2 linked regions of the Variovorax paradoxus genome follow. The protein of the gene in region 2 interacts with the protein of the main gene of each other region in a pairwise test. Links are inferred from orthologs where the notes say so. Each region holds a gene or a part of one and is shown on either strand. Other genes may lie near its edges. The genes, in order: bioB and L3V85_RS05020.

What was found.
Region 1: the proteins of L3V85_RS05020 (region 2) and bioB interact in binary tests that used the Escherichia coli proteins (3 or more experiments, as listed by UniProt). The link is inferred for Variovorax paradoxus from one-to-one orthologs.

Annotation. Positions count from the first base shown.
Region 1 is NZ_CP091716.1:4,593,372-4,608,332, reverse strand. The notes cover bases 7,902-10,900. They hold bioB (biotin synthase BioB), read left to right. Parts: upstream 7,902-8,883; coding sequence 8,884-9,918; downstream 9,919-10,900. Other genes in these bases: L3V85_RS21350 (Lrp/AsnC family transcriptional regulator), read right to left, coding at 10,396-10,893; L3V85_RS21355 (VOC family protein), read left to right, coding at 9,915-10,406; L3V85_RS21365 (acetyl-CoA carboxylase biotin carboxylase subunit), read left to right, coding at 7,902-8,884. Outside these bases: L3V85_RS21400 (IclR family transcriptional regulator), read left to right, coding at 1-107; L3V85_RS21395 (GntR family transcriptional regulator), read right to left, coding at 135-776; scpA (methylmalonyl-CoA mutase), read left to right, coding at 905-3,067; L3V85_RS21385 (GNAT family N-acetyltransferase), read left to right, coding at 3,078-3,554; methylmalonyl Co-A mutase-associated GTPase MeaB, read left to right, coding at 3,599-4,597; L3V85_RS21375 (acyl-CoA carboxylase subunit beta), read left to right, coding at 4,635-6,179; L3V85_RS21370 (hypothetical protein), read left to right, coding at 6,149-6,772; more of L3V85_RS21365, read left to right, coding at 6,836-7,901; L3V85_RS21345 (EamA family transporter), read left to right, coding at 11,012-11,920; L3V85_RS21340 (LysE family translocator), read right to left, coding at 12,033-12,671; L3V85_RS21335 (RnfABCDGE type electron transport complex subunit B), read right to left, coding at 12,668-13,303; L3V85_RS21330 (polyhydroxyalkanoate depolymerase), read right to left, coding at 13,323-14,765; L3V85_RS21325 (amino acid aminotransferase), read right to left, coding at 14,924-14,961. UniProt on the Escherichia coli protein: Catalyzes the conversion of dethiobiotin (DTB) to biotin by the insertion of a sulfur atom into dethiobiotin via a radical-based mechanism.
Region 2 is NZ_CP091716.1:1,019,890-1,034,642, forward strand. The notes cover bases 5,846-8,636. They hold L3V85_RS05020 (class II glutamine amidotransferase), read right to left. Parts: upstream 7,730-8,636; coding sequence 6,962-7,729; downstream 5,846-6,961. Other genes in these bases: L3V85_RS05015 (TonB-dependent receptor), read right to left, coding at 5,846-6,845; L3V85_RS05025 (ABC transporter substrate-binding protein), read right to left, coding at 7,769-8,636. Outside these bases: gshA (glutamate--cysteine ligase), read left to right, coding at 1-323; L3V85_RS05000 (potassium transporter Kup), read left to right, coding at 489-2,357; L3V85_RS05005 (benzoate/H(+) symporter BenE family transporter), read left to right, coding at 2,379-3,656; gshB (glutathione synthase), read left to right, coding at 3,656-4,615; more of L3V85_RS05015, read right to left, coding at 4,629-5,845; more of L3V85_RS05025, read right to left, coding at 8,637-8,914; L3V85_RS05030 (DHA2 family efflux MFS transporter permease subunit), read right to left, coding at 8,992-10,494; L3V85_RS05035 (zinc-binding metallopeptidase family protein), read left to right, coding at 10,641-11,951; L3V85_RS05040 (cysteine-rich CWC family protein), read right to left, coding at 11,942-12,181; L3V85_RS05045 (6-phosphofructokinase), read right to left, coding at 12,181-13,446; L3V85_RS05055 (pilin), read left to right, coding at 13,848-14,294; L3V85_RS05060 (tetratricopeptide repeat protein), read left to right, coding at 14,416-14,753.

The sequences.
Region 1 (14,961 bases), 3.6 Mb from region 2 along the record:
CCTACCTGATGCCAAAGGACGCGATGGTGGCGCGCATCGCGCCGCTGCTGCTGGAAACGGCGCGGGCCATCGCCAGGGAAATCGGCACCCTCGGCCATCACGACTGAAGCGCCGGCCCCCGAAAGGGGCTGCGCCTAGTTCGCGGCTTCGAGGCCGTTCTTGAAGTGCTCGCGCATGCGGGCCATGGCCGCTTCGGCGTCGCGCGCCTCGATGGCGGCCATCACGGCGCGGTGCTCCGACAGCGACTCCGCGATCCGCCCCGCTTTCAGCAATGAGTTGCGGCGGTTGAGCTTCATCACCTTGCGCAGGTCGGCCACCATCTGGTCGCGCCACTTGTTGTCGGCGATGGCGAGCAGCTGCATGTGGAAGCGCTCGTTCACGGCAAAGAAATGCTCGCGGTCTTTCGGGGTGGCGGCGGCTTCCAGTTCGGCGTGCAGCGCCTTCAGTTCGGCGCGCTGCGCGTCGGTGGCACGCTCGGCCACCACGCCGGCGGCGTCGCTCTCCAGAAGGGAGAGCAGGTGGTACACGTCGGCCAGGTCCTGCTCGGACACCTCGGTCACGTAGGCGCCGCGGCGCACCTTCATCGTCACCAGGCCCTCGGCCGCCAATACCTTCAGCGCCTCGCGCAGGGGGGTGCGGCTGATGCCGTACTCCTCGGCCAGCTTCAGCTCGTCGATCCAGCTGCCGGGCTCCAGCTCGCGGCGGAAGATCCGCTGGCGCAGCAGCTCGGCCACCTCTTCATAGAGGGCGCGGGGAGTAAGGGTGACGGCGGACATGGGCCGCACTGTACTTCAAAATCGGGTTTGAATTAATAATTATGGATGGGTTAGACTCCCGAACGACTTGCAAATTCGTGCAAGCAAATTTGCAAATACCTCTGCAAGACACTGCGAAGCGGCCCCTCATGAGCAGCACACCCGAACCCTCTTTCAAGCCCGCCGATCTCGAAGCCTGGGCCAAGGCCGCAGCCAAGTCGGCGCCCGGTGGCGACGTGAGCGCGCTGAACTGGATCACGCCCGACGGCATCAGCGTGAAGCCGCTCTACACCGCGGCCGACCTGCAGGGGCTGAAGTACACAGACACGCTGCCCGGCTTCGAACCCTACCTGCGCGGCCCCCAGGCCACCATGTACGCGGTGCGCCCCTGGACCATCCGCCAGTACGCCGGCTTCTCCACAGCCGAGGAGTCGAACGCCTTCTACCGCAAGGCGCTGGCCGCCGGCGGGCAGGGCGTGAGCGTGGCCTTCGACCTTGCCACCCATCGCGGCTACGACAGCGACCACCCCCGCGTGACCGGCGACGTGGGCAAGGCCGGCGTAGCGATCGATTCGGTCGAGGACATGAAGATCCTGTTCGACCAGATCCCGCTCGACAAGGTGAGCGTGTCCATGACCATGAACGGCGCCGTGCTGCCGGTGCTCGCGGGATACGTGGTCGCGGCGGAAGAGCAGGGCGTGGCGCAGGACCAGCTGAGCGGAACCATCCAGAACGACATCCTCAAGGAGTTCATGGTCCGCAACACCTACATCTTCCCGCCCGCACCGAGCATGCGGATCATCGGCGACATCATCGAGTACACGGCGCAGAAAATGCCGAAGTTCAACTCGATCTCGATCAGCGGCTACCACATGCAGGAGGCCGGCGCCAACCAGGCGCTCGAGCTGGCCTTCACGCTGGCCGACGGCAAGGAGTACGTGAAGACCGCGCTGGCCAAGGGCCTCGACGTCGACGGCTTCGCCGGGCGCCTGAGCTTCTTCTGGGCCATCGGCATGAACTTCTATCTCGAAGTGGCCAAGATGCGCGCGGCGCGCCTGCTGTGGTGCCGCATCATGAAGGAGTTCGAGCCCAAGAACCCCAAGAGCCTGATGCTGCGCACGCATTGCCAGACCTCGGGCTGGAGCCTCACCGAGCAGGACCCGTACAACAACGTGGTGCGCACCACCATCGAGGCGATGGCCGCGGTGTTCGGCGGCACGCAGAGCCTGCACACCAACGCCCTCGACGAAGCCATCGCGCTGCCCACGGAGTTCAGCGCCCGCATTGCGCGCAACACGCAGCTCATCATCCAGGAAGAGACGCACATCACCAACGTGATCGACCCCTGGGCCGGCAGCTACATGATGGAGAAGCTCACGCAGGACATGGCCGACGCGGCCTGGGCCATCATCGAGGAAGTCGAGGCGATGGGCGGCATGACCAAGGCCGTGGACAGCGGCTGGGCCAAGCTCAAGATCGAGGCGGCCGCCGCCGAGAAACAGGCGCGCATCGACTCCGGCAAGGACGTGATCGTCGGCGTCAACAAGTACAAGCTCAAGAGCGAAGACGCGATCGACAGCCTCTCCATCGACAACGTGAAAGTGCGCGAGCAGCAGGTCGCGCGCCTGCAGAGCATCCGTGCCTCGCGCGATGGCGCCAAGGTGCAGGCCGCGCTCGACGCGCTCACCGAAGCCGCCGAGAACAACACCGGCAACCTGCTGGCATTGAGCATCGATGCGGTGCGACTGCGCGCCACGGTGGGCGAGATTTCCGACGCGCTCGAAAAATCGTTCGGCCGCCATCGTGCCGACACGCAGAAGGTGACCGGCGTGTATGCCGCCGCCTACGACTCGGCCGAGGGCTGGGAAACGCTCAAGACCGAAATCAACGCCTTCGCCGAGGAGCAGGGCCGCCGCCCGCGCGTGATGATCTCCAAGCTCGGGCAGGACGGCCATGACCGTGGCGCCAAGGTCGTCGCGACGGCATTTGCCGACCTGGGCTTCGACGTGGACATGGGCCCGCTGTTCCAGACGCCCGAAGAGTGCGCGCGCCAGGCTATCGAGAACGACGTGCACGCCGTCGGCGTGAGCACGCTCGCGGCCGGCCACAAGACGCTCGTGCCAGCCATCATCGACGAACTGCGCAAGCAGGGCGCGGACGACATCATCGTGTTCGTCGGGGGCGTGATTCCGCGGCAGGACTACGACTTTCTGTACGAGGCCGGCGTCAAGGGCATCTACGGGCCGGGCACGCCCATTCCGGCCAGCGCCAAGGATGTGCTGGAGCAGATTCGCGCGGCGGTCACGGCCTGAGGCGCGCGACGTGGGCGATCTCTTGTCGCGGCTGTCGCTGCAGCCGGTGGATTCCGGCGATTTCGAGGACATGCTGGCGGTGCGCATCGATGCGATGCGCCCGAGCCTGGAGCGAGTCGGCCGCTTCGACCTCGCGCGCTCGCGCGAACGCCTGAGCGCCGGCTTCGTCGTGCCGTACATGCACCACATCGTGCTCGACGGCGACCAGCGCGTCGGCTTCGTCACGCTCAAGCCCGAGGGCACGGACGCGCTGCGGCTCGATCACCTCTACCTGCGCACCGGCTTCCAGGGCCGCGGCATCGGCGAATGGGTGATGCACTGGGCCAAGGCGCAGGCGCGCGAACGGCAGCTCGACATCAAGCTCACCGCGCTGGTGAAGAGCGACGCCAACCGCTTCTATCTGCGGCACGGCTTCGTGCTCGAAGGCGAGGAGGGCGTCGACCTGTACTACCGCTGGCGCGTCGCGTCGGAGGCTGCTGCGTGCTGAATTCCGTGCAGGCCCTCGAAGCGACGGTCACCGGCACGGAAGGCATGGCGCAGCGCCGTGCCATCGCCAAGGCGATCACGCTGCTCGAATCGACACGCGCCGACCATCGCACGCAGGCCGACGAGCTGCTCACGGCCTTGCTGCCGCGCACAGGCAGTTCGTTTCGGCTCGGTATCTCGGGCGTGCCGGGCGTGGGCAAATCGACCTTCATCGAGACGCTGGGGCTGCTGCTGATCGGCAAGGGCCACCGCGTGGCGGTGCTGACCATCGACCCGTCTTCCACCGTGTCGGGCGGCTCCATCCTGGGCGACAAGACGCGCATGGAGCGCCTCTCGGTGCACGAGCGCGCCTACATACGGCCGAGCCCGTCGAGCGGCACGCTGGGCGGCGTGGCCGAGAAAACGCGCGAAGCCATGCTGGTTTGCGAGGCCGCCGGCTACGACATCGTGATCGTCGAGACCGTCGGCGTGGGCCAGAGCGAGACCGCCGTGGCCGGCATGACCGACATGTTCGTGCTCATGCAGCTGCCCAACGCCGGCGACGACCTTCAGGCCATCAAGAAGGGCGTGATGGAAATCGCCGACCTCGTCGTCATCAACAAGGCCGACATCGACAAGGACGCCGCCACCCGCGCGCAGGCGCAGATCACTTCGGCGCTGCGGCTTTTCGGCCACCAGGGCAACCCGGACCACGCGCATGCCGTGCATGACGCGCACAGCGGCGCCGAAGTGCGCTTCTGGCTGCCCAGGGTGCTGCAGCTCAGCGCGTTGGCTGGCACCGGCGTCGACGCCTTCTGGGACGCCGTCACGCAATTCAGGCAGCTGCAGACCGCCAACGGCAAGCTCGGCAGGCGCCGCGAAAAGCAGGCCACCGCGTGGATGTGGGAACGCATCGACGCCGGCCTCAAGCAGGCCTTCAGGCATCACCCGCAGGTGCGCGAGCTGCTGCCGCAGCTCACGCAGCAGGTGGCACAGGGCACATTGCCGGCTTCGACGGCGGCGCGCAGCCTGCTTGCCGCGGCCGCCGTCACGGCCAAGCCATGAGACAAGAAATTCAGGACCACAGCTTCGGAAGCACACCATGCAAGAACTGATCGAACAACTCGAAAAGCGCCGCGCCCAAGCGCGTCTCGGCGGCGGGCAGAAGCGCATCGACGCGCAGCACGCCAAGGGCAAGCTCACCGCGCGCGAGCGCATCGAGCTGCTGCTCGACGACAACACTTTTGAAGAGTGGGACATGTTCGTCGAGCACCGCTCGGTCGACTTCGGCATGGCCGAGCAGAAGATCCCCGGAGACGGCGTGGTCACCGGCTACGGCATGATCAACGGCCGCCTGGTGTTCGTGTTCAGCCAGGATTTCACCGTCTTCGGCGGCGCGCTCAGCGAAGCGCATGCCGAGAAAATCTGCAAGGTGATGGACCAGGCCATGAAGGTCGGCGCACCGGTCATCGGCCTGAACGATTCGGGCGGCGCGCGCATCCAGGAAGGCGTGGCTTCGCTCGGCGGCTATGCCGACGTGTTCCAGCGCAACGTGATGGCCTCCGGCGTGGTGCCGCAGATCAGCATGATCATGGGCCCCTGCGCGGGCGGCGCGGTGTATTCGCCCGCCATGACCGACTTCATCTTCATGGTGAAGGACAGCAGCTACATGTTCGTCACCGGCCCCGAGGTGGTGAAGACGGTGACGCACGAGAGCGTCACGGCTGAGGAACTGGGCGGCGCCATCACCCACACCACGCGCAGCGGCGTGGCCGACATGGCGTTCGAGAACGACGTCGAGGCGCTGATGATGCTGCGCCGCCTGTACAACTACCTGCCGCTGAACAACCGCGAGAAGCCGCCGGTGCGCCTGGGCAACAACGGCCAGGGCGATCCGGCCGACCGGCCCGACTATTCGCTCGACACGCTGGTGCCGGACAACCCGAACAAGCCCTACGACATCAAGGAGCTGATCCTGAAGGTGGTGGACGACGGCGACTTCTTCGAGCTGCAGCCCGACTACGCGAAGAACATCGTGATCGGCTTCGCCCGCATGGAAGGCCAGACCATCGGCATCGTGGCCAACCAGCCGCTGGTGCTGGCGGGTTGCCTGGACATCAAGAGCAGCATCAAGGCCGCGCGCTTCGTGCGCTTTTGCGACGCCTTCAACATTCCGGTCGTGACCTTCGTCGACGTGCCCGGCTTCATGCCCGGCACCGGGCAGGAGTACGGCGGCATCATCAAGCACGGCGCCAAGCTGCTCTACGCGTATGCTGAGTGCACGGTGCCGAAGATCACCGTCATCACGCGCAAGGCCTACGGCGGCGCCTACGACGTGATGGCCTCCAAGCACCTGCGCGGCGACGTCAACCTGGCCTGGCCGCGCGCCGAGATCGCGGTGATGGGCGCCAAGGGCGCCGTGGAAATCATCTTCCGCGAGGACAAGAACGACCCCGAGAAGCTTGCCGCCCGCGAGGCCGAATACAAGGCGCGCTTCGCCAACCCCTACGTGGCCAGCGCGCGCGGCTACATCGACGACGTGATCCTGCCGCACGAGACGCGCAAGCGCATCTGCCGCTCGCTGGTGATGCTGCGCGAGAAGAAGCTCGAGAACCCGTGGCGCAAGCACGGGAACATTCCGTTGTGATTCAACGCTCTGTCCAGCTCCTGGTTTCCGCACTGGCCATGCTGGGAATCGCATCGGGGTGCAGTGCCGCCGATTCAAAGTTGCCGGCATTCGACGCGCGTGGCGTCCAATGCGGACTGCTCTTCAAGGCACTACACGTCCCCGCAAAAGCAGAGGCGAATCGCTCGTCGGACTCGCCCGATACGGCGCGTGCGGAGGCTCTTGCACAACTGCTGGCCCCGCTCAAAGGTGAGTATGAACGTCTGCTTGCTGGCTGGGGAAAGTCGTTGCCCGCGTCAGGAGCCTCCGATGAGTTGAAAGTCGTTGCGTCCGCATGTGCGGCGCGTTTGTTTCCGCAGGCGTCCGAGGCTACTGTCGGGCGGTGCGGCGAAACGTGGCAAACCTCTTTCATCCCTGCGGTCATGCGCTTCAAAGGGCGCCCCTTGTCCGAAGCTCAGTCCACGCTGAAGTACATGGGCACAGAGACTTCCGATGCGAGCAATACGCGGCTTATCGAGTTCTTCTACGCCTATCCCGTCGACTCGTACCGTGAGCCGATGGCAATCACGCGAGTGACGGGTGCATGGCTTGAAAAATGTCTGACGGAGATGTAGGCCGTTTGGCCGGCAAATCTGACAAGTACGGAACATCATCTTGATGAGAAATGAGTAAGGCAAATGTTCAAGAAAATCCTGATCGCCAATCGCGGTGAAATCGCCTGCCGCGTGATCCAGACTGCGAAGAAGATGGGCATCCTGACGGTGGCCGTCTATTCCGACGCCGACAAGGAAGCCCGTCACGTCGAGCTGGCCGACGAGGCCGTGCACATCGGCGCCGCGCCCAGCCGCGAAAGCTATCTGCAGGCCGATCGCATCATCGAAGCCTGCAAGAAGACCGGCGCCGAGGCCGTGCACCCGGGCTACGGTTTCCTGTCGGAGAACGAAGCCTTCGCGCGCAAGGTCGAGGAAGAGGGCATTGCCTTCATCGGGCCGAAGCACTATTCGATCGCGGCGATGGGCGACAAGATCGCCTCGAAGAAGCTCGCGAACGAGGCCAAGGTCAACACCATTCCGGGCTGGAACGACGCCATCGAGACGGCCGAGCGCGCCGTGGAGATTGCCAACGACATCGGCTACCCGGTGATGATCAAGGCCTCAGCCGGCGGCGGGGGCAAGGGCCTGCGCGTGGCCTTCAACGACAAGGAGGCCTTCGAGGGCTTTACCTCGTGCCGCAACGAAGCACGCAACAGCTTCGGCGACGACCGAGTGTTCATCGAGAAGTTCGTCGAGGAGCCGCGCCACATCGAGATCCAGGTGCTGGGCGATTCGCACGGCAACGTGATCTATCTGAACGAGCGCGAGTGCTCGATCCAGCGGCGCCACCAGAAGGTGATCGAGGAAGCTCCGTCGCCCTTCATCTCCGACGCGACGCGCAAGGCGATGGGCGAGCAGGCGGTGCAACTGGCCAAGGCCGTGAAGTACCAGAGCGCCGGCACGGTGGAGTTCGTGGTCGGCAAGGACCAGAGCTTCTACTTCCTGGAGATGAACACGCGCCTGCAGGTGGAGCATCCGGTGACGGAGTGCATCACCGGCCTCGACCTGGTCGAGCTGATGATCCGCGTGGCGGCCGGCGAGAAGCTGCCGCTGACGCAGGCCGAGGTGAAGCGCGATGGCTGGGCCATCGAGTGCCGCATCAACGCCGAAGATCCGTTCCGCAACTTCCTGCCTTCCACCGGCCGGCTGGTGAAGTTCCAGCCTCCGACCGAGACCATGTTCGCGAGCGACACCGCGCACCTGAACGGCGTGCGGGTGGACACCGGCGTGTACGACGGCGGCGAGATCCCGATGTATTACGACTCGATGATCGCCAAGCTCATCGTGCACGGCAAGGACCGCCAGCATGCGATCGCACGCATGCGCGAGGCGCTCAACGGCTTCGTGATCCGCGGCATCAGCAGCAACATTCCGTTCCAGGCGGCGCTGCTGGCGCACCCGAAGTTCGTGGCGGGCGATTTCAACACCGGCTTCATCGCCGAGCACTACGGCAAGGGCTTCCACGCGGAAGACGTGCCGCACGCCGATCCGTCCTTCCTGATCGCGCTGGCCGCCTATGTGCACCGCCGCTATCGCGCGCGCGCATCGGGCATCAGCGGGCAGCTCGAAGGCCACGGCGTGAAGGTGGGCGAGCAGTTCGTGGTGGTGGAGCTGGGCCCCGAGGGCAAGCATGTGCACCACCCCGTTTCCGTCACCGACTTCCAGGGCAAGACCGGCGCGAGCGCGGTGGCCGTGGGCGGCAAGAGCTACAAGATCGACAGCAGCCTGGCGCTGGGCGCGATCCGCGTGCAGGGCATCGTCAACGACAAGCCCTTTACCGCGCAGGTGGAGCGCGGCGCGGGCAAGAACCCGCTGGCGCTGCGCGTGTCGCACGACGGCACGCAGCTCGAGGCGATGGTGCTGTCGCCGTTGGGCGCGCGCCTGCTTGAGCTGATGCCTTACAAGGCGCCGCCGGACCTCAGCAAGTTCCTGATGTCGCCGATGCCGGGCCTGCTGGTCGAGGTGTCGGTGCAGCCGGGTCAGCAGGTGCAGGCCGGAGAGAAGCTCGCCGTGATCGAGGCGATGAAGATGGAGAACGTGCTGTTCGCCACGCAGGACGGCGTGGTGGGCAAGATTTCCGCGAACAAGGGCGAGTCCCTCGCGGTGGACCAGATCATCATGGAGTTCAACTGATGGGTGCCAACGACCTGCAACAGGCGATCACGCTGCACCGGCCCGCCAAGGCGGCCGTTCCCAAGGCCACGGACCGCTGGTCCGTCGAGGCGATCCAGGCGCTGCTCGACAAGCCGTTGATGGACCTGCTGTTCGAGGCGCAGACCGTGCACCGCCAGCATTTCCCTGCTGGCGACATCGAGCTGGCCACGCTGCTGTCGGTCAAGACCGGCGGCTGCCCCGAGAACTGCGGCTACTGCCCGCAATCGGCCGAGTTCGATACCGGCGTGAAGGCGCAGAAGCTCATGGAGGTCGAGGAGGTGGTGCGCGCCGCGCAGGCCGCCAAGGACGCCGGCGCCACGCGCTTCTGCATGGGTGCGGCATGGCGCGCGCCGAAGGACCGCGACGTGGAGAAGGTGGCGGTGCTGGTCGAGGCCGTGAAGGGCCTGGGCATGCAGACCTGCGCCACGCTGGGCATGCTGGAGCCGCACCATGCGCACCAGCTCAAGGCCGCTGGCCTGGACTACTACAACCACAATCTCGACACCGCGCCCGAGTACTACACCGACGTGGTCGACACCCGCACCTACCAGGAGCGGCTCGACACCTTGGCCAACGTGCGCAGCGCGGGCATCAGCGTGTGCTGCGGCGGCATCGTGGGCATGGGCGAGCAGCCGGTGCACCGCGCGGGGCTGATCGCGCAGCTGGCCAACCTGAATCCGTATCCGGAATCGGTGCCCATCAACAGCCTGGTGCGCGTGCCCGGCACGCCGCTGGCCGATTCGGACCCGGTCGATCCCTTCGACTTCGTGCGCATGATCGCGGTCGCGCGCATCACCATGCCGACCGCGCGCGTGCGGCTTTCGGCCGGGCGCCAGCAGTTGGGCGACGCGGTGCAGGCGCTGTGCTTCATGGCCGGCGCGAATTCGATCTTCTACGGCGACAAGCTGCTCGTCACCGGCAACCCCGACGTGGAGGCCGACACGGTGCTTCTGCGCAAGCTGGGGCTCAATGCCCGGCAGGTCGAGGAGCAACCCGAAGGTTGCGCCGCATGACCGCCGCCACCGCACGCCCTTTCAAGGTGCTGGGCATCCAGCAGATCGCCATCGGCGGGCCCGACAAGCTGCGGCTGCAGAAGCTGTGGGTCGACATGCTGGGGCTCGAGGTCACGGGCACATTCAAGAGCGAGCGCGAGAACGTTGACGAGGACATCTGCGCGATGGGCGTGGGCCCGTTCAAGGTCGAGGTTGACCTGATGCAGCCGCTGGACCCCGAGAAGAAGCCGGCCGTTCACACGACGCCGCTGAACCACGTGGGCCTGTGGATCGACGACCTGCCCAAGGCCGTCGAGTGGCTGACGGCGCAGGGCGTGCGCTTTGCGCCGGGCGGCATCCGCAAGGGCGCGGCCGGTTTCGACATCTGCTTCCTGCACCCGAAGGCGAACGACGAGTTCCCGATCGCGGGCGAGGGCGTGCTGATCGAGATGGTGCAGGCGCCGCCCGAAGTCGTCGCGGCATTCGGCGCGCTCGCGGCTACGCGTTGAGCACCTTCTTGATGGGCGGCTTCACGTCCGAGCGCTGAGGCGGCAGCATCGCCTGGTGCTCGCGCGCCGGGTTCAGGATGATTGAGGTGGCCGTTTCCGTGAGGATGCAGAATTTGGTGACCACGGCATCGAGGTGGCTCACGTCGATCACCGCGATCTCCAGGATCCAGCTGTCTTCGCCGGTCACGTTGTAGGCATTGACGCATTCGGGCGTCTGCTGCACCAGTTCGACCACGCGCGCGTAGTCGGCGCGGCCCACGCGGATGATGGCGCGGATGCCGTAGCCCAGCTTGCCCAGGTTCACCGTGGCGCGGTAGCCGCTGATGACGCCCGCGGCCTCCAGCTTCTTCACGCGCTCGGTCACGGCGGGCTGGCTCAAGTGCACGCGGCGGCCGAGTTCGGCCATGGTCAGCCGCGCATCGTTCTGCAGTTCGGCCAGGATGCGGGTGTCGTGCGCGTCCAATGAGGGGTTCAAGGCGAAGTCCATGCAACTCCTTTAAATCGACGGTTGGGGGAGGGCAGAACCATGAAAGTCGCATGGATGCCGGAGGTCGGCTTTCATACCATGGCTGCCGCCCCATACCAACAAGAGACTTCCCTCGAACATGTCGACCCTTGCTTCTCCCGCCGGCGCCGCATCCGCCGCGCGTTCCGGATTGCCGCCGCTGCTGTGGCTGTGCCTCGCCGCCACCTGGTTGGTCTGGGGCTCGACCTACCTCGCGATCAAATACGCGCTCGTCAGCTTTCCGCCGTTCCTGCAGATGGGCTCGCGCTTCCTGTGCGCGGGCGTGCTGCTCGCGGTGTGGATGCGCTGGCGCGGCGCGCCGTGGCCATCGCCGGTGCAATGGCGCAATGCCTTCGTCGTCGGCGCGCTGATGCTGGGCGGCGGCATGGGCGGCACGGCCCATGCCGAGGTGTCGATCGGCTCGGGGCTGGTGGTGGCCTTCATCGCCGTCATTCCGCTGCTGATCGCGCTGCTCAACCTGATCTGGGGCGTGAAGCCCTCGCGGCTGGAGGCCGCGGGCATCGCGCTGGGGCTCGTCGGGGTGCTGATGCTCACGCAGGGCAACGGCTTCCGGTCGTCGCCTGAAGGCCTGCTGGCCATCTGCATTGCCTGCGTCTGCTGGTCGCTTGGCAGCGTGCTGAGCCAGCGCAGCCTGCCGCTGGCGCCCGGTGCAATGGGTTTCGCGAGCGAGATGCTGTGCGGTGGCGTGGTGCTGATGGGGCTGGCCGCCGTCTCAGGCGAAACGATGAGCTGGCCCCTGCGGGCCGAGGCCGCGGCCGCGTGGGTCTACCTCGTGGTGTTCGGCTCGCTGATCGCCTTCAATGCCTACATGGTGCTGCTGGCCAGGGCGCCGGCCGCGCTGGCATCGAGCTACACCTTCGTGAATCCGGTGATCGCGATGCTGCTGGGCGTGTGGATCGCCAACGAGACGGTCACGCGCTTCGAGTGGTACGCCGTGGGCGTGGTGCTGGCGGGCGTGCTGTTGCTGCTTTTAAGGCGAAGAGCCTGAGATTCACTTCCCGAAACACCGCGGAACCGGCTTTGCCGGGCCGCAGGTGTTGCCCCCGGTAGGGGGAAGGAGAAGCGACACGAAGTGCGCGAAGCCTGGGGGCGAGTCTTTGTTATGCGCCGGGGCGGCGCCAGATAGCCAGGGTGGCCGCCAGCAGCCACATGCCGGCCGCGCAGCCGCGGTTCATCGCCTTCACGCCGCGCTGAGAAAGAAAGCGCACGGCCTGCGTGCCGGCGCCGGCATAGGCCAGCATGACGCAGGTGTCGAGCGCGACGAACACGCTGCCCAGCAGCAGGTACTGCGGGCCCTGCGGCTTCGCGATGTCGACGAACTGCGGCAGGAAGGCCGCGAAGAACAAGACAGTCTTGGGGTTCGACAGCGCCACGGCCAGGCTGCGCAGCAGCGCGATGCGGCCGTGCGGGCGAACTTCGAGCGGTGACTTGGCCAACGCGGCACCGAGGTCGGTTGCCTCGCTGCGCCATAGCTTGACGCCCAGCCACACGAGGTAAGCCACGCCGGCGACGCGTATCGCGTTGAAGAGCCATTCCGAAGCCGCCAGCAGCGAACCCAGCCCGAGCGCGACGACCGCGATCAGCGTGATGCTGCCGAGCGACGCGCCCGCGATGCCCCAGCTCGCGCGGCGCATGCCGCCCTCGATGCCGTTGGACAACGCCAGCAGCATCGTCGGTCCCGGAATCAGGGCCAGCGCGAGCGATGCGACCACATAGATGAGCAGGGTGTCGAGGGTCATGGCTTGTTGGCGGCCTGCGCGCGTTGTTGCGAAGCGGCGCGGGCCCGCGCCAGAGCCGCTTCGACGATGGCGCGCTTGCGCGCGCTGGCGTCCTGCGGAGCGTCGGCCTCGGGCGGCTTCTCCGCGAGGCGGGCGTCGGTGTTGCGGTGTTTTCCGTGCAGGTCGTAGCGGCGTCGCGCGCTCGCGGCCTGCTCTGCGGACCAGGCTTGCCAGCCGGTGCTGCCGGGCGTTTCGACCTCGAGCGAGATGCAGTCGACCGGGCAGACCGGAATGCACAGCTCGCAGCCCGTGCAATGGGCTTCGATCACCGTGTGCATGCGCTTGTTGATGCCGACGATGGCGTCGGTGGGGCAGGCGTCGAGGCACAGCGTGCAGCCGATGCACCAGGCCTCGTCGATGACGGCCATGGCGCGCGGGCCTTCGATGCCGCATTCAGGGTCGAGCGGCAGCGGCGCCCGGCCCGTGAGCCGCGCGAGCCGCTCGATGCCTTCGGCACCGCCGGGCGGGCACTGGTTGATGCCGGCCTCGCCGTCGGCCACGGCCTGGGCGTAGCTCGCGCAATCCGGGTAGCCGCAACGTGTGCACTGCGTTTGAGGCAGTGCGTCGTTGATGCGTGCGGCGAGCCCGATCACTTTGGGAATGGCGCGCGCTTCAGCGCGGCGCGGCGCTGGTGCCGGGCTTCTTGCGCGCGGCCGGCTTCTTCACGGCGACGGTCGTGGCCGTTTTAGCCGCGGCCTTCTTGGCGGCGACGGCCGCGGGAGCCGGCGCCTTGCGAGCCGGCTTCACCGTGTCTTCGGCGGCCAGTGCGTCGCGGGCGCTTGCGCGGCGTTGCGGCTGGTCGTTGGCCTCGATGAATTTCTGCATCTTCGGGTAGACCAGTTCGCGCCAGCGGCGGCCGCTGAAGATGCCGTAGTGGCCGGCGCCCTTGACTTCGTAGTGCTCGCGCTTGGCGTCGTCGATGCCGGTGCACAGGCTGTGCGCGGCTTCGGTCTGGCCCGAGCCGGAGATGTCGTCGAGCTCGCCCTCGACGGTGAGCAGGGCGGTGCCGTGGATGTCCTGCGGGCGCACGCGCTCCACCTTGCCGTCGGGATCCTTGACGTCCCAGGTGCCGTTGACCAGGTCGAACTCCTGGAATACGGTGCGGATGGTCTCGAGGTAGTAATCGGCGTCCATGTCGAGCACGGCGTTGTACTCGTCGTAGAACTTGCGGTGGGCCTCGGCGCTGGCGTCGTCGCCCTTGATGAGGTCCTTGAAGTAGTCGTAGTGGCTGCTTGCGTGGCGGTCGGGGTTCATGGCCACGAAGCCGGTGTGCTGCAGGAAGCCCGGGTACACGCGGCGACCTTCACCGGGGAAGCCTTGCGGCACGCGGTAGATCACGTTGTTCTCGAACCACTCGAAGCTCTTGTTCATCGCGAGGTTGTTGACCGCCGTGGGCGATTTGCGCGCGTCGATGGGGCCGCCCATCATCGTCATGGTGAGCGGCAGCGGCTCGCCGCGGCTGGCCATGAGCGACACGGCCGCGAGCACGGGCACGGTGGGCTGGCACACGCTCACCACGTGGCAGTTGCCGTACTCGGCCTGCAGCAGGCGGATGAACTCCTGCACGTAGTTGATGTAGTCGTCGAGGTGGAACTCGCCGTCCGACAGCGGCACCAGGCGCGCGTTCTTCCAGTCGGTGATGTAGACCTTGTGGTCCTGCAGCATGGTGCGCACGGTGTCGCGCAGCAGGGTGGCGTAGTGGCCCGACAGGGGCGCGACGACCAGCACCACGGGCTGGCTCTTGAGCGTCTTGAGGATATCCGGCTCGTCGGTGAAGCGCTTGAAGCGGCGCAGCTCGCAGAAGGGCTTGTCGAGCGCGATGGCTTCCTGGATGACGACGTCGGCGCCGTCGACCTTCACCGACTTGATGTTGAATTCGGGCTTCTCGTAGTCCTTGCCGAGGCGGTAGAGCAGGTCGTAGCCTGCGGCCATGCGCTGGGCCATCGGCAGCTGGCCCCACACGGCGCCCTGGCCGTAGAGCTTGGAGGCTGCCTGGGCGAAGTCCGAGAACGGCTCCATCAAGGAACGCTGGGCTTCGTAGAGTTGATAGAGCATCGCTGATCTTGGAGTGGAATGTTGCGGTGCAATATATCAGCGCATTCGCTGCGTTGCAGGGGGCCTAACCCCTACACCGACCCCGCTGCGAGGGTCCTTTTGCCTATGAGCGTGAAGGAATCGTCGCTGGGACGGATTCCCTCACACTTTGCTGTCACCTAGATGACTTTGGCGATCGACGCGCAGACGTGGTCGA
Region 2 (14,753 bases):
TCGTCCAGGAAGGCGTGCTTACCAACGAGCGCGTGCACAACGGCGTGGCCGAACCGGTCGTCTACATGATGGACCGCTACGTGGTCGGCGGCTTCTACCGCGTGCATGCCGAGCAGGCGCCCGACGAGAACCTGAAGCTGCCGGGCGCGAGCTTCGTGCCGCTGGCTTTCTCCGAAAGCGCGCACCTGCCGCAGCCGGGCGCCAAGCCCGGTGCCAGCGCGCCGAACCGCTTCTACATGTACGGCGTGGTCGGCCGGCTGGCCATGGTGGCCGCCAGCTACGAGATGGAAGCCACCAACCCGGACGCCGAAATCTACGAATGATTGTGGGGGCCGGCTTGCGGCGGCGGCGGGCGGCGGCAAAATAGCGGCCCCACATCAACGGAACCCAAAGGGCGGAGGGGATGCATGGCGCCGGAGCGGCTGCCATGGATCCTTCGCGTGTCTGACGCGTCGATTGAAGCAGCCAGCCCTTTTCCCATCGACCTCGTGTCAGCCCCCAAAACCATCTCCGCCGGCCTGATCGTCGGCGCCATCGGCGTCGTTTACGGCGACATCGGCACCAGCGTCCTGTATGCCGTCAAGGAAGTGTTCGGCCACGGCCATGTGCCGTTCACGGTCGAAAACGTCTACGGCATCCTGTCGATGTTCTTCTGGACGCTCACCGTCATCGTCTCCATCAAGTACGTGGTGCTGGTGCTGCGCGCCGACAACGAAGGCGAGGGCGGGCTGGTCGCGATGCTCGCGCTGGCCTCGCGCGCGGTGGCCGACAAACCCAGGCTGCGCCACCTGCTGCTGGTGGTCGGCATCTTCGGCACTTCCCTCTTCTACGGCGACGGGGTCATCACGCCGGCCATCTCGGTGCTGTCGGCGGTCGAGGGCCTGGAGGTGGTGTCGCCGCACTTCACGCACTACGTCATTCCGCTCACGCTGGTCGTTCTGTTCTGCCTGTTCGTGGTGCAAAAGCGCGGCACGGCGGGCATCGGCAAGTTCTTCGGGCCGGTCACGCTGGTGTGGTTCCTGTCGATCGCGGTGCTCGGCGTGTCGCAGATCGTGCACCACCCCGAAATCCTGAAGGCGCTGAACCCGTTCTATGCGCTGAAGTTCATCTGGGACAACCCCGGCACCAGCTTCATCCTGCTGGGCGCCACCGTGCTGTGCGTGACCGGGGCCGAGGCGCTGTACGCCGACCTGGGCCACTTCGGCAAAAGCCCGATCCGCATCGCGTGGTTCTCGGTCGTGATGCCGGCGCTCACGCTCAACTACTTCGGCCAAGGCGCGCTCCTGCTGGAGAACCCTGAAGCGGTGAAGAACCCGTTCTTCATGATGGCGCCCGAATGGGCGCTCATTCCGCTGGTGCTGCTGGCCACGCTGGCCACGGTGATCGCGTCGCAGGCGCTCATCACCGGCGCCTTCAGCGTCACGCGCCAAGTCATCCAGCTGGGCTACCTGCCGCGCCTGAACATCGAGCACACCAGCGTGCGCACGGCCGGCCAGATCTACATTCCGCTGGTCAACTGGGGCCTGTTCGTGGCCATCGTTCTGGCGGTGGTCATGTTCCGCTCGTCGAGCAGCCTGGCCGCGGCCTACGGCATCGCCGTGACCACCGACATGCTGATCACCACGGTGCTGACCTTCTTCGTGATCCGCTATGCATGGAAGCTGCCGCTGCTGCTGTGCATCGGATCGACGGCGGTGTTCTTCTTCGTCGACTTCATGTTCTTCGCCTCGAACCTGCTCAAGCTGTTCGAGGGCGGCTGGTTCCCGCTGATGATCGGCGGCTTCGTCTTCACGCTGATGATCACGTGGAAGGAAGGCCGCCGCCTGATGGGCGAGGCGCAGCATGCCGACGCTATCGACCTGAAGTCCTTCCTCGACTCGGTGTTCGTGAGCCCGCCGGTGCGCGTGGACGGCACGGCGGTGTTCCTCACGGCCGAGCCGGGCGTGGTGCCCAACGCGCTGCTGCACAACCTCAAGCACAACAAGGTGCTGCACGAGCAGAACATGTTCGTCACCGTGCGCAACCACGAGGTGCCCTGGATCCCGATGGACAAGCGCATCGAGATCGAGGCGCTGGGCCACCACTGCTGGCAGATCACCGTGCACTACGGCTTCAAGAACGACATCGACCTGCCGCGCGCGCTCGAGCATGCACGCATGCGCGGCTGCCAACTGGAAGCGATGACGACCAGCTACTTCCTGTCGCGCGACGTCGTGATCCCCACGCTGGGCAGCGGCATGGCGCCGTGGCGCGAGAAGCTGTTCGCGCAGATGCACCACAACGCGAGCGGCGCGGCGGCTTTCCTCGGGCTGCCGAACAACGCAGTGGTGGAGCTGGGGTCCAAGATCGAGATCTGACCCCGGCGGCACAATCGCCCGATGTCGTTCTTCAAAGACCTGAGCCTGTCGGCCTTCACCGCGGGCTTCGTCGCGGTGCTCGTGGGTTTCACGAGTTCGGTGGCCATCGTGTTCCAGGCCGCGCAGGCCTTCGGCGCCACGCCGGAGCTGGCGGCCTCGTGGATGTGGGCGCTGGGCATCGGCATGGGGCTGGCCTCCGCGCTGCCCTCGCTGTGGTGGAAGAAGCCCGTGATGATCGCCTGGAGCACGCCCGGCGCCGCCGTGCTGGCTGTCGCCGGCATGGGCTACGGCATGGGCGAGGCGGTGGGCGCGTTCATCGTCTGCGCGGTGCTGATCGTGCTGGCGGGGGCCACCGGCTGGTTCGAGCGGGTGATGAACAGGATTCCGATGGCGATCGCCTCCGCGCTGCTCGCGGGCGTGCTCGCGCGCTTCGGCCTGTCGGCCTTCATCGCGGCGCAGACCGCGCTGCCTCTGGTGCTGCTGATGCTCGGCACCTACCTCGTCGGCAAGCGCCTGCTGCCGCGCTATGCGGTGCCGCTCACGCTGCTGGTCGCCATCGTGTACGCGGCGGCGCGCGGGCAACTGGCGTGGTCGGCAGTGCATTTCTCGTTCACCTGGCCGGTGTTCACGATGCCGGTCTTCAGCTGGCAGGCGATCGTGAGCCTGGCGCTGCCGCTGTTCGTCGTAACGATGGCCTCGCAGAACCTGCCGGGCGTGGCCGCCATCCGCGCTTCGGGTTATGGCGATCTGCCGGTCAGCAAGCTCATCACCATCAGCGGGCTGACGACGCTGGTGCTCGCGCCCTTCGGCGCCTTCGCGCTGAACCTGAGCGCCATCACCGCCGCCATCTGCATGGGCCGCGAGGCGCATGAAGACCCGGCGCGGCGCTACACGGCGGCGGTGAGCTGCGGCGCGATCTACGTGGTGATCGGGCTGTTCGGCGCTGCGGTCACCGGGCTGCTCACGGCGTTTCCGAAGGAACTGGTCGCGGCCATCGCCGGGCTGGCGCTGCTGGGCACCATCGGCGGCGGGCTCGCGGCGGCAGTGCGCGACGAGTCGCACCGCGAGGCGGCGTTGATCACCTTCCTGGTCACGCTCTCCGGCGTCACGCTGGCGGGCATCGGCTCGGCGTTCTGGGGCGTGGTGGCCGGGGCGGTGGCGCTGGCCGTGCAGCACGTCGGGCGCGCATCGCCCCCGGAAAAGGCCCCTGCCGGCAAGGACATCGCCGCTTCCGGCAACATCGCGCCCGATACCCAAGTGCAAGTGGCCGCCGCTCCCGGCGCCGGAAAGAACGCCTGATGAAAAACATCCTCTTCGTCGCCGACCCGCTCGATCATTTCAAGATCTACAAGGACACGACCTTCTCGATGATGCGCGAGGCCCAGCGCCGCGGTCATCGCATCGCGGCCTGCCTGCCGCAGGACATCCAGTGGAAGTCGGGCGGCTTCGTCACCGCCACGGTGCAGCAGATCACGCTGACGGGCGACGCCAAGGACTGGTATCGCGTCGACATCACCGAGTCGAAGGCGCTGAAGGACTTCGACGCGGTGCTGATGCGCAAGGACCCGCCCTTCGACGCCGAGTACATCTACGCCACGCACCTGCTGGAGCAGGCCGAGCGCGAAGGCGGCCGGGTGGTCAACTCGCCGCGCGCGCTGCGCGACCATCCGGAAAAGCTCGCGATCATGGAGTTTCCGCAGTTCGTCACGCCCACGCTGGTCACGCGCAGCGCGCAGGCGGTGCGCGACTTCCATGCGGAGCACGGCGACATCATCCTCAAGCCGCTCGACGGCATGGGCGGCATGGGCATCTTCCGCGTGAAGCAGGATGCGCTGAACCTGGGCTCCATCGTCGAGACGCTCAACAAGGACGGCGCCGAAACCATCATGGTGCAGCGCTTCGTGCCCGAGGTCGTTCAGGGCGACAAGCGCATCCTGATCATCGCGGGCGAGCCGGCGCCCTTCGTGCTGGCGCGCATTCCGCAAGGCACCGAGGTGCGCGGCAATCTCGCGGCCGGCGGCAAGGGCGTGGCCCAGCCGCTGACGGCGCGCAACCGCGAGATCGCCGAGACCATCGGCCGCGTGCTCGCGCCGCGCGGGCTGCTGCTGATCGGGCTCGACGTGATCGGCGACTCGGTCACCGAGATCAACGTGACCAGCCCGACCTGCTTCCAGGAAATCACCGAGCAGACCGGCTTCGACGTGCCGGCCATGTTCATCGACGCGCTGGAAGCGACCCTGCGGGCGCAGGGCCGCTGACTCAGGCCGATCCTCAGAAGTCGATGGTGCCGCTCAGCGAGAAGGTGCGCGGCGCGCCCAGCACCAGGTAGTTGCTGCCCTGCGTGCCGCCCACCGAGGCCCAGTACGATTTGTTGAACAGGTTGTCGATGCGCGCGCGCAGCGTGAGCGCACGGCCGTTGCCCAGGTCGACCAGGTAGCGCGCGCCGATGTCGAAGCGCGTCCACGACGGCACCGACTGGGTGTTGGTGGCGTTGGCGTATTGCTTCGAGGTGTAGAGCACGCGGGCGTTCAGCGACAGATTGCGCAGGCCCGGCACGTCCCATTCGGCGCCCAGGTTGGCTTGTTGCTTGGCCACGCCGATGGCGGTGAGGCCGTCGGTGGCGCCGCCTTGGGTGTTCTTCTGCTTGGCGTCGAGCAGCGTCAGGCCACCGAGCAGGCGCAGGCCCTTGGTCGGCTGGCCGAACACCGAGAACTCCAGGCCCTGGTTGCGCTGCTTGCCGTACAGGCCGTAGGTCTGGCCCGAGTAGTAATACGTCGGCTGGTCGGTGGTGAAGAACGCGGCGCTGGCGCCGAGCGTGCCGCCGTCGTACTTGACGCCGACTTCCTTCTGCTTGGCCTGGTAGGGCGCGAAGATTTCGCCGGCATTGGTGACGGGGCGGTTGTTCACCGTGGTGCCCGCCACGTTGCCCTTGACCAGGCCTTCGATGTAGTTGGCGTAGGCCGAGACTGTCGGCGTGATCTTGAACACGACGCCGGCCACCGGCGTGGTCTTGCTCTTGTCGTAGTAGCTGGTTTGCTTGAGCGTGTTGTAGGCGTAGCTGGTCTGCTCGATGGTCTGGCGGCGCGCGCCGAGCGTGACGAGCAGGCGGTCGTCCATGAAGGCCATGGTGTCGGCGATGGCCACGCTCGCGGTGTCGATGCGGTCGGTCAGGCGCGGGTTGTCCAGCGTGTTGCCCACGAACGCGCCGTTGGCGATCGGGTTGGGCGACGCGTACGGCGTGTAGATGTTGTTGCGCACGCTCTGCGCCGAGATGGCGTAGGCGTTGTCGCGATCGTTGCTGTACTTGGCGGCCGAGGCCACCAGCGTGTGCTTTACCGGGCCGGTGGTGAAGTTGCCGCGCACGCCGATCTCGCCGGTGCCGATGCGGTCTTCGCGGGTGTTGCTGAAGCGCGTGTTGCTGGTGTTGCCGAAGGCGTCGGTGAGCGTCGGGTTCGACAGCACGTTGTCTTCGCTGCTGCGGCGCACGCCGCCGGCGGCCCAGGCCGTGATGTTGTCGGTGATGTCGACTTCGCCGCGGAAGGTGGCGAACTTGTCCTTTTCCTTGGAGTAGGTCCAGGGCTGGGCGAAGTTGGTGCGGGCGTCGGGCGCGCGCGGGATCGGCAGCGTGGAAGAGGGCGTCAGGCTCGGGCGGCCGTCCTTCAGGTCGTAGTCCTGATAGCCGAAGTCGGCCGACAGGCGCACGTTGCGGTTGTGCCAGTCGAGCCCGATGCCGAAGGCGCTGAGCTGCTGGCTTTCCTTGTTCACGCCGGTGCCGCCTTCGCGGCGCACCGCGTTCACGCGCACGCCCAGGCTGTCGTCGGGGCCGAAGCGGCGTGCCAGGTCGAGGTTGACGAAGCCCTGGCCGCCGCTTTGCACGCCGAAGCCGACACGCGTGAGCGGCTCGTTGGGCGCGCGCTTGGGCAGCAGGTTGATCGCACCGCCGATGCCGCTGCCGCCGGGGGCCGCGCCGTTCAGGAAGGTGTTGGCGCCGCGGAACACTTCCACGCGCTCGAAGAATTCGGAGGCGATGTACTGGCGCGGCAGCATGCCGTAGAGGCCGTTGTACGAGACGTCGTCCGAGTACACGGGGAAGCCGCGCACCACGTACAGCTCCTGGAAGTTGCCGAAGCCGCGGGCCTGGCGCACCGACGGGTCGTTCAGCAGCACGTCGGCCACGCTCTTGGCCTGCTGGTCCTGGATCAGCTCGTTGGTGTAGTTGGTGCTGGAGAAGGGCGTGCTCATCATGTCCTGGTTGCCCAGGATGCCGACGCGCCCGCCGCGCGCCACCTGGCCGCCGGCGTAGGGCTTGGTCAGGCCTTCGGCCGATGCGTCGGCGCTGGCTTCCACGTTCACCGTGGCCAGGGTGCCGCTCGATGCCGCTCCGGCGGCCGGTTCGGCCGTGGTGTTCTGGGCCAGTGCCGCCACGGCATTGAGCGTGAGCAGCGTTGCGACCACGGTTGGCCGAAGGTAGAAATGAGGTGCGGGCATGGGCGGTTCGAAAAGATGCAAATGAGAACCGTTATTGTTCTCTCTCTTGCACCCGCCCACCGATACTTTATTGCACTGTTGCGAAAATGTGTCAGTAAAAAGATTGCAATGCCGGCCTAGTACCCCGAAAGCCGCCCATCCACGAACACATGAAGCTCGCCCGGCGCGAACTGGGTCCAGGTTTCGTTGGTCGTGAGCGGGGCCGTCACCACCACCGCCACGCGGTCGCTGGGCGTGGTGTGCTGAGCGAAGTCGATCGCCAGGTCTTCGTCGGAGAGTTGCGCGGTGACGAAGGGGTGCTGGCGCTCCACGTACCAAAGGTTGGTGGAGGCATGGGCCCACAGCGCCTGTCCGTTGGACAGCATGAAATTGAAGGTGCCGTGGCTCGCCAGTTGCGGTGCCAGTTCGCGCAGCGTGAGCGTCAGTTCTTCGATGCTCGGCACGCCCGCGTGCGACTTGGCCAGCTCCTGCATGATCCAGCAGAAGGCGTGCTCGCTGTCGGTGTTGCCCACCGGGTGGAAGTTGCCGTGCAGGCGCGGGCGGAATTCCTTCAAATCGCCGTTATGGGCGAACACCCAGTAGCGCCCCCACAGCTCGCGCACGAACGGGTGGCAGTTCTGCAGGTTGACCTCGCCCTGCGTCGCCTTGCGGATGTGCGCGATGACGTTGCGGCTCTGGATGGGATAGCGCCGGATCAGCTCCGCCACCGGCGATTCGCACGCCGGCTGGTGGTCCACGAAGTGGCGCAGCCCGCGGTCCTCGAAGAACGCGATGCCCCAGCCGTCGGCATGGTGATCGGTGCGGCCACCGCGCTGCGCGAACCCCGTGAAGCTGAAGGTCACGTCGGTCGGCGTGTTGCAGTTCATCCCTAGCAATTGACACATGCCCGCAATTAGACCGCGATTCGCGCGGCCGGGCGCCCGCTAGCGCAGGAACTTGCCTTCCTTGGTCACCCGCACCATCTCGATGAAGCGCGAGCCGGTGTTGCTGGCGCCGGTGAAGTCGATTTCCATGTTGTTTACCCGCAGCTTCATCGCCTTGAGCGTAGCGTGCAGCTTGGCGCGCGTCAGGTCGCGCCCGGTGCGGCGCAGCGCCTCGATCATCACCAGCGCGTTCACGTAGCCTTCGTAGCTCAGATAGCCCACGTCGACCTTGGCGCGCTCGGCCTGCTGCCGATACTCTCTTGCGCCGGCGTCCACTTCGCTCCACGGGTAGGGCACGATCTGCGAAATGGCGAGCCCGCTGGTCTTGTCGCCCACCAGCTTCGCGGTGACGTCGCCCGGCACGATCGACATGCCGTAGAACATCTGCCGCCCGCCCGCGGCCCAGGCGCTCTTCATCACCTCGCCGCCGATGCCGCCGCCCAGGTACATGATCACCGCCTGCGCCTTGCTGTCCGCCAGCGCCTTGCCCGAGGCCTCGTTGGCCGAGCCGTCGCCCTTCACCGGCACGGCGGCCACGGGCTTGAGCTGCAGCGTGGAGAGCGCGGCCTCGACCAGCTTCGCCACCTCGGCGCCGCCGGGGTTGTCGAGATAGGCCACCGCGATCCGCGAGACGCCGATGGTCGTCAGGTGCTGCACCAGCGCCTGCGCCTCGCGCGCGAAGGTGGCGCGCACGAAGTAGCCGGAGCCCGCCACCTTCTCGCGCGCCGAATCGGACACCGCGTAGCCGCCGACCATCGGCGCGCCGCTCTGGTTCAGCACCTTGGCCGCCGCGGCGGTGGTGCCCGAGCCCACGCAGCCGAAGAAAGCGAAGGCGTGGTGTTCGCCGAGCAGCTTCTCGTAGTTGGCCACCGCCTTCTCGGGCACCAGCTCGTCGTCGAGCGACACCAGCCGGATCTTGCGGCCCGACAGGCCGCCCTGCGCATTCACAGCGTCGAAAGCCAGCCCCGCGCCGGCCACCACCACCTTGATCGGCGCCCCGAGCGGACCGCTCAGGATGCCGGTGTGGCCGAGCACGATTTCTGTGTCCGTCACGCCACTCTCGGCGGCACGGGCCGAAGACATGAAGCCGAGCGCGGGCGCGGCCACGGCGGCCGCCGAGGCGGCAATGAAGTTTCTGCGGTGCATTGGGATGGGGCTCGCTGGCGATATCGATACAACTGATAACAATTGAAAGCGAAAGCCCCGCCTTCCGCCGCCGGGGTTTACCCCGTCTTGTGCGCCGTCTCGGCCGGCCCCTGCCGCAGCTGCCAGGCCGCGCAAATGGCCAGCGCGCAGAGCCCCGCCAGCATCGCGAACACCTCGTCGAAGGCCGCCAGCCGCGCCGGGCTGCTCATCGGGTTGGCCAGCGAATCGCCGTGCGCCGCCAGCCGCCACTCGAGCACGATGGCGCACAGGCTCACGCCGGCCGCGCCGCCCAGCATGCGCACGAAGTTGATGGCGCTTGCGCCTTGCGGAATCAGCGGCTTGGCCAGTGGCCGCATCGAGCCCAGGTTGAGCGAGGGCAGGATGAAGCCCAGCCCGATGCGCCCGATGATCGCGAACGCCACCAGCAGCCACAGCGCGCTGTCCAGCCGCAGCACCATCATCAGCGCGAACGACGAAGCCAGCAGCGCGAGGCCGATGGTCACCAGCACCCAGGTCGGATGCCTGTCGGCCAGCCGGCCCACGCCGGCGATGGTCACTGCCAGCACGATGCCCGCCGGCAGCAGGATGGTGCCCACGTGCGAGGCCGACAGATGCAGCCCCACCTGCATGTACACCGGCAGCAGGTAGGTCGAGCCGAACAGCGCCGTGCCGTAGATGAATGCCACCACGCTGCCCATCGCGAACTGCCGGTATTGGAACAGCGCCAGGTTCATCAGCGGCGTGCCGCCCGAGGCAGCCAGCCGCCGCTGCCACCACACGAAGGCGCCGAATGCCACCAGCGCGCCGGCCAGCAGCAAAGCGGCCTGCAGGGGCGAATCGCCGCGCAGCGCCACCAGTCCGTTCAGCAGGCACAGCGTGCCGATGGTGCCCAGCGCCAGCCCGCGTCCGTCGAGCCCGCCGCCGCGCACGGCCGCCACGCCGCCGGGCGCCGTGGTCGGCACGAACTTGTAGGCCAGCCAGAGCGAGGCCAGGCAGAACGGCACCACCATGAAGAAGATCGAGCGCCAGCCGAACAGGTCGACCAGCACCCCGCCGATGCTCGGCCCGATGGCCGGCGCCAGCACCACGCCCATGCCGAAGATGCCGCTGGCGCGCCCCTGCTCGTGCGGCTCGAAGGCGCGCAGGATGATGATGGCCGGAATCGGCTGCACCACGCCCGCCGCCAGCCCTTCGGCCACGCGCGCGAACAGCACCAGCGAGAAGTCGTTGGCCACCCCGCCCACGATGCCGCCCACCAGCAGCAACAGCATGGTGCCCACGTAGGTGCGCCGGTAGCCGTAGCGCGACAGCAGCCAGGGCGTGGTGAGCATCGACACCGTCATCGCCACCATGAAGCCCGAGCTCACCCACTGCGCCCGCTCCTGGCCGAGCGAAAAGTGATGGCTCATGCCGGGAATCGCCACGTTGACGATGGTCGAGGACATGATCGACGCCATCGTCCCCACCATGACCGACAGCAGCAGGTACCAGCGGTAGCGTTCGCCATAGCGCTGGCGCATCGAGCCGATGGAAGGCGGGGCCGGCGCGACGGCGGCTTCTGGTGTCTGTGGGGATGTCATGGGGCGGCGGAATGTCTCGGGGTCCGTCGTCCTACAAGCATATCGGTCTTTGCGCGATGAAGCGCATGCCCGCGGGTCGCACAATGGTCCGGCTGTCCCCTCCGCGTCTTCCAAGAGACGTCTTCCAGAAGATCAAGACAACGAACATGGACTCTCATCCCGAAGCCCAGGATCCGCAAGCCACCGAGCCCGAAGGCGCGCCCACGCTCGCCACCGAACTCGCCGCGCCCACCGTCAGCCGTGCCTACCGCTGCCAGTGCGGCCGCCCTGTGTTCCTGCGCAACAGCGAATGCCTTGCCTGCCACACGCCGCTGGGCTACGTGATCGATCGCCTCGGCGTCGTGCCGCTCGCGCCGGCCGAAGGCGAGGGCGCGCAGCCCGACACCTTCACCGTGTTCGGCGACCCGCACGGGCTGACCTACCGCCGCTGCGCCAACCTCATGACGCCCGCCGCCTGCAACTGGATGGTGCCGGCCGCGCGCGAGGGCGAGGAGCCGCCCGCTGACCCGCACGGCCTGGCGCCCGGCTACTGCCTGGCGTGCAGCGTCACCCGCACCATTCCCGATCTTTCAGTGGAGAGCAACGGCGAACTCTGGCGCAAGCTCGAAACCGCCAAGCGCCGGCTCATCTCGCAGTTGCTCGCGCTCGGCCTGCCGGTGGTGAGCCGCCATGCCGACCCGGTGCACGGCCTGACCTTCGACTTCCTCAGCAACATGCCGGGCGGCCCGCACGTCATGACGGGCCACCAGCACGGCGTGATCACCCTCAACGCCGAAGAGGCCGAGGACGCGGTGCGCGAGCGCATCCGCGCCGAGATGCGCGAGCCCTACCGCACCCTGCTCGGCCACTTCCGCCACGAGATCGGCCACTACTACTGGGACCTGCTGGTGCAGCCCACGCCGTGGATCGACGACTTCCGCGCGCTCTTCGGCGACGACCGCGCCGACTACGCCGCCGCGCTGCAGACCCACTACGAGCAAGGCCCGCCGCCCGACTGGACTGACCGCTTCGTCAGCAGCTATGCCAGCACGCACCCATGGGAAGACTGGGCCGAGACCTGGGCCCACTACCTGCACATGGCCGACACCGCGGACACCGCGATGAGCTTCGGCGTGGACGCCGCCAATGTCGAACTCACGAGCGACCTCTTCACCCTCGACGACCTGTGGCAGCCGGACCACCCCGACGCCGGCCAGTTCCTGGACTTCATCAACGGCTGGGTGCTGCTCACCAACGTGCTCAACGAGCTGTCGCGCAGCATGGGCCAGCCCGACTACTACCCCTTCGTGCTGCCGCGCGCGGCGGTGGGCAAGCTGCAGTTCATCCACCGCGTGATCACGCAGCAGCGGCCGGGGGACGCGCCGTCGATGGTGGTGTCGGGCGACGTGGCGGCGCAGGAGGCGGTGCAGCCCCAGGCGCAGCCGCAAGCGCAATCGCAGGACGCCGCTCAGTCCTGACGCCGCGGCGCGGCGCCTGTTCCACCCGTGGCGCAGCGCACGCAGATGCATGCCAGCCCGCGCATCTCTTCCGGCAGGTTGGTCAGCGGCGCATTGCTGAAGTCGACCTGCATGCACCAGCAAGGTGGTTGCGACTGACCCGTCTCGCGTTCTATTTCCATCGCGCAGCGGTTCGGCTCGCCGCACAGCGGGCAGCGTGTGGCGTCGATGACTGCCGTACCCGTTGCCATCATGCGATCTCGAAGGCCGGCAGCTTCTTCGCGACGGCCAGGTTGCGCAGCGTCGCGTACACCGGCAGGCCGCCGCTGTAGGGGGGATAGTCCTCGCCCTCGATCAGCGGCAGCAGGTAGCGGCGGCATTTCTCGGTGATGCCGTAGCCGTCGTCCGAAATGAAATCGCGCGGCATCGGCTTCTCGACGTTCGCGACCGCCTCCAGCGGCGCGCTGCCGATGCGGTACGCATACGGTACGTCGGACGTGCGCTCGATGGTCGGCATCACCGCATTGCGGCCTTCGAGCGCAAGCTCCACCGCGCGCTGGCCCAGCTCATAGGCCTGCTTCACGTCGGTGGCCGAGGCGATGTGCCGCGCCGCGCGCTGCAGGTAGTCGGCCACGGCCCAGTGGAACTTGTGGCCCAGCGCGTCCTTGACCATCTGCGCCACCACCGGCGCCGCGCCGCCCAGCTGCGCATGGCCGAACGCATCGCGCGTGCCCTGTTCGGCGAGGAAGGTGCCGTCGGGGTGATGGCAGCCTTCGGACACCACCACCGAGCAGTAGCCGTGCTGTTTCACCAGTTCGTCGACACGCGCGAGGAAGCGCGCCTTGTCGAACTCGATCTCCGGGAACAGCACCACCACCGGAATGCCCTGGTCCGCGGCGAGCCCGCCGGCCGCGGCGATCCATCCGGCATGCCGCCCCATCACTTCGAGCACGAACACCTTGGTGGAAGTGGCCGCCATCGAGCGCACGTCGAACGAGGCTTCGATGGTCGACACCGCCACGTATTTCGCGACCGAGCCGAAACCCGGGCAGCAGTCGGTCAGCGGCAGGTCGTTGTCGATGGTCTTGGGCACGTGGATGGCCTGCAGCGCATAGCCCATCGACTGCGACAGCTGGCTCACCTTGAAGCAGGTGTCGGCCGAATCGCCGCCGCCGTTGTAGAAGAAGTAGCCGATGCCGTGCGCCTTGAACACCTCGATCAGCCGCTCGTACTCGCGGCGGTTCTTCTCCAGCGACTTGAGCTTGTAGCGGCAGGAGCCGAACGCGCCCGATGGCGTGGTGCGCAGCGCGGCAATGGCCTCGGCCGGTTCGGCGCCGGTGTCGATCAGCTCCTCGGTCAGCGCGCCGATGATGCCGTTGCGCCCGGCGTAGAGCTTGCCGATGCGGTCGGGGTGCCGGCGCGCCGTTTCGATCACGCCGCAGGCCGACGCGTTGATGACCGAGGTGACACCGCCGGACTGGGCGTAGAAGGCGTGGGTCACGGTGCTGTTGCTCATAGGGTGAGTTCCTCGGTCAGTGAAGCAGCGGCGCAGCGCACGCAGTTGCTAGCCAAGCCGCACGTTACGCGTTCGCGCAGCAATTCGCGTCGCCGAAGATTGGCCAGCACGCGGGTACAGCGATAGTGGAGCGCATGCCCTGATTCTGCGGCAGCGGCAAGTCAAAAGCCAAATCGGATGGCAGCGCGTATAGGAACGCGCCAGAGAGTATGGGTTTGGCACACCATGGCGCAGCCGCTTTGGTGGCATGGCACACCTCCGTTGCGCGCCACAAATGTTAATTTCCAAATCAAATGCTATTGATTTGTTAATTTTACTCAAATTCAGGGCAGGCCTGTGTGTTGCTAGATGTAATTGAGCTTCGATGGGTCTGAGGCTCAATTTACATAAAGGTAATTTACATGAACCGTTCAACGATGCGCATTGCGCAAAATGGCTTCACTTTGATCGAATTGATGATCGTCGTGGCAATCATTGGTATTCTTGCTGCTGTTGCGCTGCCTGCCTATCAAGACTACACAGCGAAGTCGCAAATCGCGGCTTCGCTGGCAGAAATCACGCCTGGCAAGGTGATGGTCGAAACAAAAATTACTGATGGCGAAGCCGTAAGCACTGCCACCGCGATTGGCCTCCAAACCGCTACAAAACGTTGTACTGCAATTACCCCCACGTTTACTGTTGCGAATAAGGGTGCTGGCACTATTTCGTGTTCAATGATTGGAGGCACACAAGTGAATGGTAAAACAATCACTTGGACGCGATCGGCGGATGACGCTACCACCAATCCAGGCTCGTGGGCGTGCACGACTACCGTCGATGCGAAGCTTAAGCCAAAGGAATGCTCTTGAACTGAAATACTGCTCGCATAAAACGGCCATTTGGCCGTTTTATGATTTAAGAATAGGTCTGTATTCGCTTGGAGAATTTTCCTGTGGTCTAGAATAATGAAAATCGAGGGAGCGAGTTTTCATGAATAGTGTGCCGATCAGCATTACTGCATCGGTCGTCGTTACCGAGCGCAGTCGACGTACTTGGTGGCGGCGAATTGGGGATGGAACGGTGACCCGTTTGGTCAATGACGCAAGGGGCAGGGCCATGGTCAACTTGGCAGAGGTTGCGCCGCTCATTTGCGTTCCGCTCAATCGAGAAGATCTCGATTTTCTTGTGAAGGCCGATGCGGGTAGTGCCGACGCGCAGAACGACATCGGACAATTGTTTTCGAACGCTGGCAAGCCGAAGATTGCCCTCTACTGGCTTGAGCAGGCTGCACGTCAAGGCCACGCGGACGCCATGCAATGGTTGGGCCG